Regions from separate parts of the Streptomyces sp. NPDC044044 genome, predicted to be linked through region 3. Evidence: riboswitches for the same ligand, from Rfam matches in the RefSeq annotation. Region 3 holds a riboswitch; each other region holds the start of a gene.
What was found. A riboswitch is a leader RNA that binds a small molecule or an ion and turns the genes downstream of it on or off. The one in region 3 is predicted to bind S-adenosylmethionine.
Positions count from the first base shown of each region.

Region 1: linked by a shared signal. The riboswitch ahead of AC07AG_RS01590 (glutathione S-transferase C-terminal domain-containing protein) and the one ahead of AC07AG_RS35715 (aminotransferase class V-fold PLP-dependent enzyme) in region 3 are both predicted to bind S-adenosylmethionine.
Region 2: linked by a shared signal. The riboswitch ahead of thrC (threonine synthase) and the one ahead of AC07AG_RS35715 (aminotransferase class V-fold PLP-dependent enzyme) in region 3 are both predicted to bind S-adenosylmethionine.

Region 1 is NZ_JBWKFG010000001.1:333,365-336,630, reverse strand. Features, by position in the region: gene AC07AG_RS01600 (LLM class flavin-dependent oxidoreductase) at 1-551, opposite strand, end outside; gene AC07AG_RS01595 (putative leader peptide) at 658-813, opposite strand; SAM riboswitch class IV at 1,061-1,205, shown strand; gene AC07AG_RS01590 (glutathione S-transferase C-terminal domain-containing protein) at 1,463-2,242, shown strand; gene AC07AG_RS01585 (M13 family metallopeptidase) at 2,355-3,266, opposite strand, start outside.
Region 2 is NZ_JBWKFG010000005.1:144,757-148,022, reverse strand. Features, by position in the region: gene AC07AG_RS20295 (MoaD/ThiS family protein) at 1-272, opposite strand, end outside; gene thrC (threonine synthase) at 379-1,686, opposite strand; SAM riboswitch class I at 1,704-1,838, opposite strand; gene AC07AG_RS20285 (glucosyl-3-phosphoglycerate synthase) at 2,007-2,951, shown strand; gene AC07AG_RS20280 (DUF7927 domain-containing protein) at 3,041-3,266, shown strand, end outside.
Region 3 is NZ_JBWKFG010000010.1:460,203-463,468, reverse strand. Features, by position in the region: gene trpD (anthranilate phosphoribosyltransferase) at 1-937, shown strand, start outside; SAM riboswitch class IV at 1,012-1,128, shown strand; gene AC07AG_RS35715 (aminotransferase class V-fold PLP-dependent enzyme) at 1,293-2,702, shown strand; gene AC07AG_RS35710 (glycerate kinase family protein) at 2,654-3,266, opposite strand, start outside.

The DNA.
Region 1 (3,266 bases), on a different contig from region 3:
ACGGCTTCGATGTAGTCGGCCGCCTCGTCGAAGAGGTCGGCGGTCAACTCCCGTACGGCCGGTGTTCCGAGGTCCTCGATGCGGAAGGCGGGGAAGGTGCGGCGGCCGAAGTGCGCGGCCTCGTTCCGGCGTGCGGACACCTGCACGCGGACGCCGGCGCGGCCTTCGCTGACGTAGTCGAGCGTGGCGATCGCCTTGGATATGTGGAAGGGCTCCGTGTGCGTGGCCACCACGGTCGGCACAAGCCCGATGTGACGGGTCAGGGGCGCGACACGGGCGGCGATGAGGACGGCGTCGAGCCGCCCTCGTACCTGATCGGTGCGTCCGTCGGGTTCGGTGAAGTGCGAGGACTGGAGGCCGAGTCCGTCCTCGATCGTCACGAAGTCCAACAGGCCGCGTTCGGCCTCGGTGACCAGATCGGCCCAGTACTGAGCGGTGAGCAACTCCCTTGGGCGGGCGTCGGGTTCGCGCCAGGCGGCGGGGTGCCAGCCCGCGCCGTCCAGCGCGACGGCGAGGTGCAGCGAGGCAGCGGAGGGAGCGGAAGAGGGCAACGCGGACGAGGGTGAGGGTGATGACGACACGAAGGAGTGCCTTCCTGATCGACCGTACGAGAACACCGGCCCCTCGGTTCCGAGGGTGCGGCGGCGGGGTGACGGGTCAGGAACGACAGAGCGCGCCGGCGACGCGCTGGAGGTCGATGTGCGGCCGGGAGTACAGATGCACCTGGCGGCTCGGGGCGATCGTGACGACACGCAGGTCGGACACGGGCGGCAGCACGGACGACGTGGACGGCACAGCGGAGACCGCCGACATGTCCGCCACCTCCGCTCGGCAAGCCAGGGCTTGACGCCGATACTCGTAACCTGCTCGGGACGTTACGTGAGGTCCCAGCGGTGCGCAATGCCCGTCGATCATGGGCGTCCTCACATCGCCGTACGCGCCTCGTCGTCCGTCTCCGTCAAGGACAACCGCCGGGCCACTCCTTCTGTTCCGCCTCCGGGCAGGGAGTCGCACGGCCTTCTTGACGGGGCCCTGTGCCCGGACCCAGACTTCCGGGGACGGTCACGATTGTCAGCGCCCGCCCGGCAGGCTCCCTGCCCGAGCGGTTCATCGGCCCCGGCCCGCTGACAGGCAACCCTTCCGCCGCGACGGGGTGCCCCGGGTGACGACCGGGTCCCGCCGTGGCGGCGGGGCAAGCGCGGCCCGGTGGCAACGGGCCTCGACGGCAGGGCTGGTGGACATGTCCAGGGCGGTCGGTGAGAGGAACAGCACCCAGCGGCCTCTCCTGTCCGCGCCCCGGCCCCGCCCCCGCGTGTTGACCAGACGGCTGCACATCGACCTGCTGCGCGTGTGCAGCGCATCGGCTCCAGCCGTCTGACGTCCACGCGTCACCCCTCTCCCTCCGCTGTGCCACCGCCGCCGTGCGCGCGGTCGGCGCGCCCCCTCACCTGTCTGGAGAGCCATGCCCGAGACCACGTCGCACCCGTCCCACCCGGCTTCCCTCGCGGATCCGTGTCCCCCGCACGAAACCGTCCCGGGCGGCAGCTGTCGCGCGCCGATCCGCAGCCGCATCGGCGCCGACCTGGCCGGCGGCTTCTACCCGGCGCCGCACCGCTACCACCTGTACCTCTCTGCCGGATGTCCGCGCTCCTTGCGCGTCTCGATCACCCTCGACCTGCTCGGGCTCCGGGAGTCGGTCACCACCACGCTCCTGACACCGCACACCACCGCGGCGGAACTCGACGCGCTGCACCGCTGCTACGAGGCCACCGAGCACCACTTCGACGGCCCCTTGACCGTTCCCGCCCTGTGCGACCGCTGGAGCGGGCACGTCGTCAGCAACCACACGCCCGACATCCTGCGCGACCTCGCCTGCCGCCTCGCCGCGCACGGCAGCGGCCCTCGCCTGCGCCCATCGGCCCTGGCAGCGCACATCGACACCTGGCACGAACTCCTCGCGAGCCCCCTCACCCACGAGACGCTGGACCGACTCGACAGCCGTCTGGCCTCCCACCCGTACCTCGTGGGCGACGAACTCACCGCAGTGGACGTGGACTTGTGGGCAGCGCTGGTCCACCCCACTCCGGACGCGGCCGAGCCCGGCGACTCCCACCCCCACGTCCGCGCCTACGTCCGCCGCCTGCACACCCACCCCGCCTTCTACGCCAACGGCCCTCACCCCAGGGCCGCGAGCACCTCCCGCGCCACCCGTTCCCCGCTCTCCACCCCGCCGTCGAGGTAGCCCTGGCCGTGCGTGCTGGTGTGTTCGCCGCTCGGACTCCCTCATCAGGGACCACCCGTTGTGCGGTTCTCGCAGCGGCGGCCGCGGCAGGATCGCCGCGGCCGCCGGTGGATCACCAGATCCGGACGCGCTCCGCGCGGTCCAGCCAGAGACCGTCGCCCTCCGCCGTCCCGAACGCCTCGTGGAACTCGTCGAGGTTGCGGACGATGTTGGCCCGGAACTCGGGCGGCGAGTGCGGGTCGATGGTGAGGTACTGCTGCTCCTGCTCCTTGCGGCGCTTGGTGCGCCAGCAGTAGGCCCAGTTCATGAAGAGCCGCTGCGAGCCGGTCGTGCCGTCGCTCTCGGGCATCGGGGCGCCGTCGAGCGCGATCTTGTACGCCGTGTGCCCGATGGTCAGGCCGCCCAGGTCGCCGATGTTCTCGCCGACGGTCAGGGAGCCGTTGACGAACTCGTCGGGCAGGTTGCGGGGCGAGAAGGCGTCGTACTGCTTGACCAGCGCCTTCGACTTCGCCTCGAACGCGGTCTTGTCGGCCGCGGTCCACCAGTCGTTGAGGTTGCCCGCGCCGTCGTACTGCGCGCCCTGGTCGTCGAAGCCGTGGCCGATCTCGTGGCCGATGACCGAGCCGATGCCGCCGTAGTTCTCGGCGGGGTCGGCGTCGGGCGAGAAGAACGGCTTCTGCAGGATGCCCGCGGGGAAGCAGATCTCGTTGGTGCCCGGGTTGTAGTACGCGTTGACCGTCTGCGGCAGCATGAACCACTCGTCGCGGTCCACCGGCGCACCGATCTTGGCGAGCTGCCGGTCGGACTCGAAGGCGTCCGCCGCGTGCGCGTTGCCGAGCAGGTCGTCGGGGGACACCTCGAGCGCCGAGTAGTCGCGGAAGGTGTCCGGGTAGCCGATCTTGGGACGGAACGTGGCGAGCTTCTCGTACGCGCGCTCCTTCGTCTCGTCCGTCATCCAGTCGAGGCGCGCGATCGACTGACGGTAGGCCTCAAGGAGGTTGGCGACGAGGTCGTCCATCATCGC
Region 2 (3,266 bases), on a different contig from region 3:
CCACCGGCGACGGCGGGAATGATCGAGACCCCCGCGCCGTCCGGCGTCGCCGTCTGAAGGCCCTGCTCGAACCGGACGTCGTCGTCGTTCACGTACACGTTCACGAAGCGCCGCAGCTTGCCCTGGTCGTCCAGGACACGGGCCGCGATACCGGCGTGCTTGGCCTCCAGGTCGGCGATGACCTCGGAGAGGGTCGCCCCCTCGGCGGCGACCTCGGACTGACCGCCGGTGTAGGTGCGAAGAATGGTGGGGATGCGGACCTTGACGCTCATGAATTCACCTCGGTAGTTCAGGAGGGGCGCCCGTCTGGGGCGCCCCTTCAGGGGCGCGGGGAACTGCGCGACCAGCCACAGCCGGCTCGCAGTCAAGCGAACAGGCTCAGCCTGCAAGCCCTGCGGCGCGGAACGCGTCAAGGCTGGGCCGGATGGTAGCGGTGGCCTGCGAAGTCTCAGCGACAGCGTCAAGCGTCTTGAGGCCGTCACCGGTGTTCAGGACCACCGTGGTCAGCGAGGGGTCGATGAGCCCCGCCTCGATCAGCTTCTTCGTGACGCCCACGGTCACACCACCGGCGGTCTCCGCGAAGATCCCCTCGGTCCTGGCGAGCAGCTTGATCGCGTCGACGACCTGCTCGTCGTTCACGTCCTCCACCGCACCGCCCGTGCGACGCGCGATGTCCAGGACGTACGGCCCGTCGGCGGGGTTGCCGATGGCCAGCGACTTGGCGATGGTGTCCGGCTTCTGCGGGCGTACGACGTCGTGCCCGGCCTTGAAGGCGGTCGACACCGGGGAGCAGCCCTCGGCCTGGGCACCGAAGATCTTGTAGGGCTTGTCCTCGACGAGGCCGAGCGCGATGAGCTCCTTGAGCCCCTTGTCGATCTTCGTGAGCTGCGAGCCCGAGGCGATCGGGATGACCAGCTGGTCGGGAAGGACCCACCCCAGCTGCTCGCAGATCTCGTACGCGAGGGTCTTGGAGCCCTCGCCGTAGTACGGCCGCAGGTTGACGTTCACGAAGCCCCAGCCCTCGCCCAGCGGGTCGCCGATGAGCTCGGAGCAGAAGCGGTTCACGTCGTCGTAGTTGCCCTCGATGCCGACGAGCTCGCCGCCGTAGACCGCGGCCATGACGACCTTGCCCTGCTCCAGGTCGTGCGGGATGAACACGCAGGAGCGGAAGCCGGCGCGGGCTGCGGCGGCGCCCACGGCACCGGCAAGGTTGCCGGTGGAGGAGCAGGAGAGGGTGGTGAAGCCGAACGCGCGCGCCGCCTCGATGGCCTGCGCGACGACACGGTCCTTGAAGGAGTGCGTCGGGTTGCCGGAGTCGTCCTTGACGAACAACTTGCCCTGTGCGACGCCGAGTTCACGCGCGAGGTTGTCCGCCTTGACGAGCTTGGTCCAGCCGGGGTTGATGTTCGGCTTGGACGCCACGTCCGCAGGGACGGGCAGCAGGGGCGCGTAGCGCCAGATGTTGTCGGGGCCGGACTCGATCTGCTTCCGGAGCGCCTCGGGGTCACCGGTCGGCAGGTCGTACGCCACTTCGAGCGGGCCGAAACAGGCCTCGCAGGCGAAGATCGGGCCGAGGGCGTACAGCTCGCCGCACTCGCGGCAGGAAAGGCCCGATGCGGGGCCGAGGTCCACAGAACCCGTGGTGGAGGGGGTGTTTTCGTTCGTTGCGACAGTCTGCGCAGCCATGGAGGCGAGGCCCTTTCTCCTCATCTTCCCCGTGACGCATCTCGTCACGAGACGGAATTGGCACCTTCCCCACCGAGACCTCGCGTGCGCGGTCGGCGGGATGGTTGCCGGGGCTTCAACGGGCCGTATCCCTCTGCCCCTCTGGATGAGCGGTATGGCGCCGGGGCTTCAGGGGCCCAGGGCATTTGTTACGCGTCGACCCCCGACATGCGATGGTCATCCGCGTTGTTCAAGACTGTAACCGACGGCCTGGACCCTTGAGATAGTCGTCCGAACCGCGAGATGGATCACATGTAGGCCACACACAGGAGGAGCAACCCGTGCTGGAAGAGGCCGAGCGCTGGCTGACCAGGCGTTCCTGGTCCGTTGCCGACCGTCCGCTCAGCGCACTCGTCGCCGCCAAACGGGCGTCGGGAGCCTCGGTGAGTGTCGTCCTGCCCGCGCTCGACGAGGAGGAGACGGTCGGGGAGATCGTCGCCGAGATCCGCCGCGAGCTGGTCGAGAAGGCCTGCCTGGTGGACGAGCTCGTGGTGATCGACTCCGGGTCCCGGGACCGCACGGCCGAGGTCGCGCGCGATGCGGGCGCGCGGGTCGTGCACAGGGACGGGATCCTGCCGCGCATCCCGGCCGTGCCCGGCAAGGGCGAGGTCCTGTGGCGCTCACTCCTGGTGACCGGCGGTGACATCGTCGCGTTCGTCGACGCGGACCTCAGGGAGTTCTCGGCGGACTTCGTCACCGGCATCGTCGGCCCGCTCCTGACCGAGCCCGACGTGGACTTCGTGAAGGCGATGTACGACCGCCCGCTGGCCGGAACCGCAGGTCAGGGAGGCCGGGTCACCGAGCTGATGGCGCGCCCGCTGCTGAACATGCACTGGCCCCAACTGGCCGGGTTCGTACAGCCGCTGGGCGGCGAGTACGCGGCACGCAGGTCCCTCCTGGAGCGGCTGCCGTTCCCCGTCGGTTACGGAGTGGAGCTGGGCCTGCTCGTCGACGCGCTGCACACGGTGGGCCTGGACGCGCTCGCGCAGGTCGACGTCGGCGTGCGCAAGCACCGTCACCAGGACGGGCAGGCGCTCGGCCGGATGGCGGCGGCGATCTACCGGACGGCGCAGCTGCGGCTGGCGCGCGGCCATCTCGTACGCCCCGAGCTCACGCAGTTCGAGCGGGGCGAGGACGGGTTCGAGCCGCGTACCCATTCGGTGGACACCGAGGAGCGGCCGCCGATGGCCGACATCGCGGAGTACACGGCTCGCCGCGTGGCGTAACAGCCCAAAGCCGGGCGTTTTGTCTACATTTCCCATTTATGTGGGTCAGACAGGTAATGGGAAGCGCGCGACGCATCGGCGGTGTGGCCATGGCCACGGCCGGACTCGCGGCAGGGGCGCTCGGCGCCGTGGCCGCACCCGCCGCCGCGGATGTGATCGAGCCCTTCGCCAAGCGCTACGACGAATCGCTGTACGGCGACTTCAGGACCATCGGCAACACGGTCATGGGCTGCCCGACAACGCCCGCGGACATGGCGGCGCGCTGCGCCACCGCCGCGGACGGCGAGGGCCGCGACAACAACAACACCTTCGTCA
Region 3 (3,266 bases):
GCGGGGCGAGGCCACCGACGCGCAGATCGCCGGCTTCGTCGTGGCGCTGCGGGCCAAGGGCGAGACCGTGGAGGAGATCTCCGGTCTCGTGCGCACCATGTACGAGCACGCCAATGTGATCGAGGTGCCGGGGCGGACCGTCGACATCGTCGGCACGGGCGGTGACGGTGCCAAGACCGTCAACATCTCCACGATGTCCGCGATCGTCATCGCAGGCGCGGGCGCGAAGGTCGTCAAGCACGGCAATCGCGCCGCGTCGTCGGCCAGCGGCGCCTCCGACGTGCTCGAGAAGCTCGGCGTGAACCTCGAGCTCACCCCGCGGCGGGTCGTCGAGGTCGCGGAGGAGGCGGGGATCACCTTCTGCTTCGCGGTGAAGTTCCACCCGGCGCTGCGGTACGCGGGCGGTGCGCGCAGCCAGCTGGGGATCAGGACCGTGTTCAACCTCCTGGGTCCGCTCACCAACCCGGCCCGGGTGCGCTCCCAGGCCGTCGGCGTCGCCGACGCGCGGATGGCGCCGATCGTGGCAGGCGTCTTCGCCGAGCGCGGGCACTCCTCCCTCGTCTTCCGCGGTGACGACGGCCTCGACGAGCTGACGACCACGTCGACCTCCCGGGTCTGGGTGGTGCGGGACGGCGCCGTGCGCGAGGAGTCCTTCGACCCGCGCGACGTCGGCATCGACCTCGTCCCCGTGGAGGCGCTGCGGGGCGCCGACGCGTCGTACAACGCCGAGGTGGCGCTGCGCCTCCTGGACGGCGAGACCGGGCCCGTGCGGGACGCCGTGCTGCTCAACTCGGCGGCGGCCCTGGTGGCCCTCTCGCCGGGCGAGGGGAGCCTCGTGGAGCAGATCCGCGGGGGCATCGCGCAGGCGGCCGATTCGATCGACTCCGGGGCCGCGAAGAAGGCCCTGGAGCGCTGGGTGTCGGCCAGCAACAGGTGAATGTGGCGCACACCGCAGTCCGGATCCCGGACTGCGGTGGGCACCGGGAAGATCGTGTGGCAAGATGCTGCGCAGGTCATGAGTGACAGCGATTAGGCCCCGGCTCGCTGTCCGGCAACCCTCCGTCCGTGGCGGGGTGCCCCGGGTGAAGACCAGGCCGTGGACAGCAAGGTCCATGGCAAGCGCGGACCCCTGCGAACCCTGGGGTCCTGGTCCTCAAGGGAGCAGTCTCGTGAGCAAGCGAATGCGATAGGGCTTTCCGGCCCCTTTTCCGCACCCCCTTTTCTCTTCATCACTGCAGCGCCGTGACGGCGCCCTCGCAGTGAACTCGCCTGCCTTCCCACGGGAGTTCGCCATGTCCGCACGCTCTGTCGCCACCACCACCACCGATGCCGCTGCCGCCTCCGCCGCCTCCGCCGACCCCTGCTGTGCCGCGCCGCTGCCGGTGCTCGGCCGTGACGTCACCGTGCCGCTCGTCACCGGCGGCGAGGTGACCTACGCGGCGCTCGACTACGCGGCGAGCGCCCCCGCGCTGCAGCGGGTGTGGGACGACGTGGCCGCGTACGCGCCGTACTACGGCAGCGTGCACCGCGGTGCCGGGTACCTCTCGCAGCTCTCCACCGACCTCTTCGAGAACAGCCGCGTCACCGTCGCCGAGTTCCTCGGCTGCCGCGAGGACGACCAGGTCGTCTTCACGCGCTCGACCACCGACTCGCTGGGCCTCCTCGCCGCGGCCCTCCCGGCCGACTGCCAGGTCTTCGTCTTCGAGACCGAGCACCACGCCTCGCTCCTGCCGTGGCGCGACGCCCGCGTGACGTACCTGAACGCGCCGCGCACCGCCGACCAGGCCGTCGCCACCCTGGAGCGCGCCCTCGCCGACCGCGACCCCTACGGGCCCGCCCTGGTCTGCGTGACCGGCGCCTCGAACGTCACCGGTGAGCTGTGGCCGGTCAAGGAGCTGGCCGCCGCCGCCCACGCGCACGGCGCCCGCATCGTCCTGGACGCCGCGCAGCTCGCGCCCCACCACCCGGTCTCCATCGAGGAGTTGGACGTCGACTGGGTCGCCTTCTCCGGTCACAAGCTGTACGCGCCCTTCGGCTCGGGCGTCCTCGCGGGCCGTTCCGACTGGCTGCAGGCGGCCGAGCCGTACCTCGCGGGCGGCGGCGCCTCGCGGAAGGTCGCGCGGCGCAGCGACGGCGGCGTCGACGTCGAGTGGCACGACACCGCCGCGCGGCACGAGGCCGGATCGCCGAACGTCATCGGCGTGTACTCGATCGCCTCCGCCTGCAAGGCCCTGACCGAGGCGGGCTTCGACGAGCTCGTCGCCCGTGAGCGCCACCTCATCGCGAAGGTGCGCGAGGGCCTCGCCGACGTGCCCGCCGTGAAGGTGCTCTCGCTCTTCGGCGACGACGCGCCGCGCGTCGGCGTCATCTCCTTCGTCGTCGAGGGCTGGAACAGCTCGCACTTCGCCGCCGCGCTCTCCGCCGAGTACGGCATCGGCGTACGCGACGGTCTCTTCTGCGCCCACCCGCTGGTGCGCACCCTGCTCGGCAGCGACCCGCAGACCCAGGGCGAGTGCGGCGCCCCCGAGGCCGCGCCCGGCGAGAAGTCGCTGAACGCGATCCGCGTGAGCTTCGGCGCGGGCACCCCGGACGAGCACGTGGACCGTTTCGTGCGCGCCGTCAAGGAGCTCGTGGCGGACGGTGCGCGCTGGAACTACCGCACGGAGGACGGGCGTTGCGTGCCGGACACCACGGCAGCCTGAGCCCTGGGCCGTCCCTTCAGGCGTGACCCCAGCAGGATCATCCGCAGGGCCCGCTCGGTCGCGTCGGTGAGGAACTCGCCGCCCCGGCCGAGCGCCTCGGTGAGCGAGACCGGCGCGGGCAGGATCGCGCTGTAGGCGTCCACGCCCTCGGCCCGTACGTGGTGCGCGCCCTGGCCGATCGTGCCCGCGAGGACGAGGACCGGGCGGCCGAACCGCTTGGCGCGCCGGGCCACTTCGGCGGGGATCTTGCCGCGTGGCGTCTGGTGGTCCAGGGCACCCTCTGCGGTGACGACGAGGTCGGCGCGGGCCAGGCGTGCGTCCAGGTCCAGGTGGTCGAGCAGGACGTCGAAGCGGGGCAGGAGCTGGGCGCCCAGTGCCGCGAGGCCTGCGCCCAGGCCGCCGGACGCACCCGTTCCGGGGCCTTGGGAGAGGTCCGTCGTGACGTGCAGGTCGCGGGTCAGGATGTGCGCCCAGTGTTCGAGGGCCGCCGCGAGCTGTTCGACCTGCGTGGGGGTCGCGCCCTTCTGGGGGCCGAAGACGCGGGCCACGCCGCGCTCGCCGGTC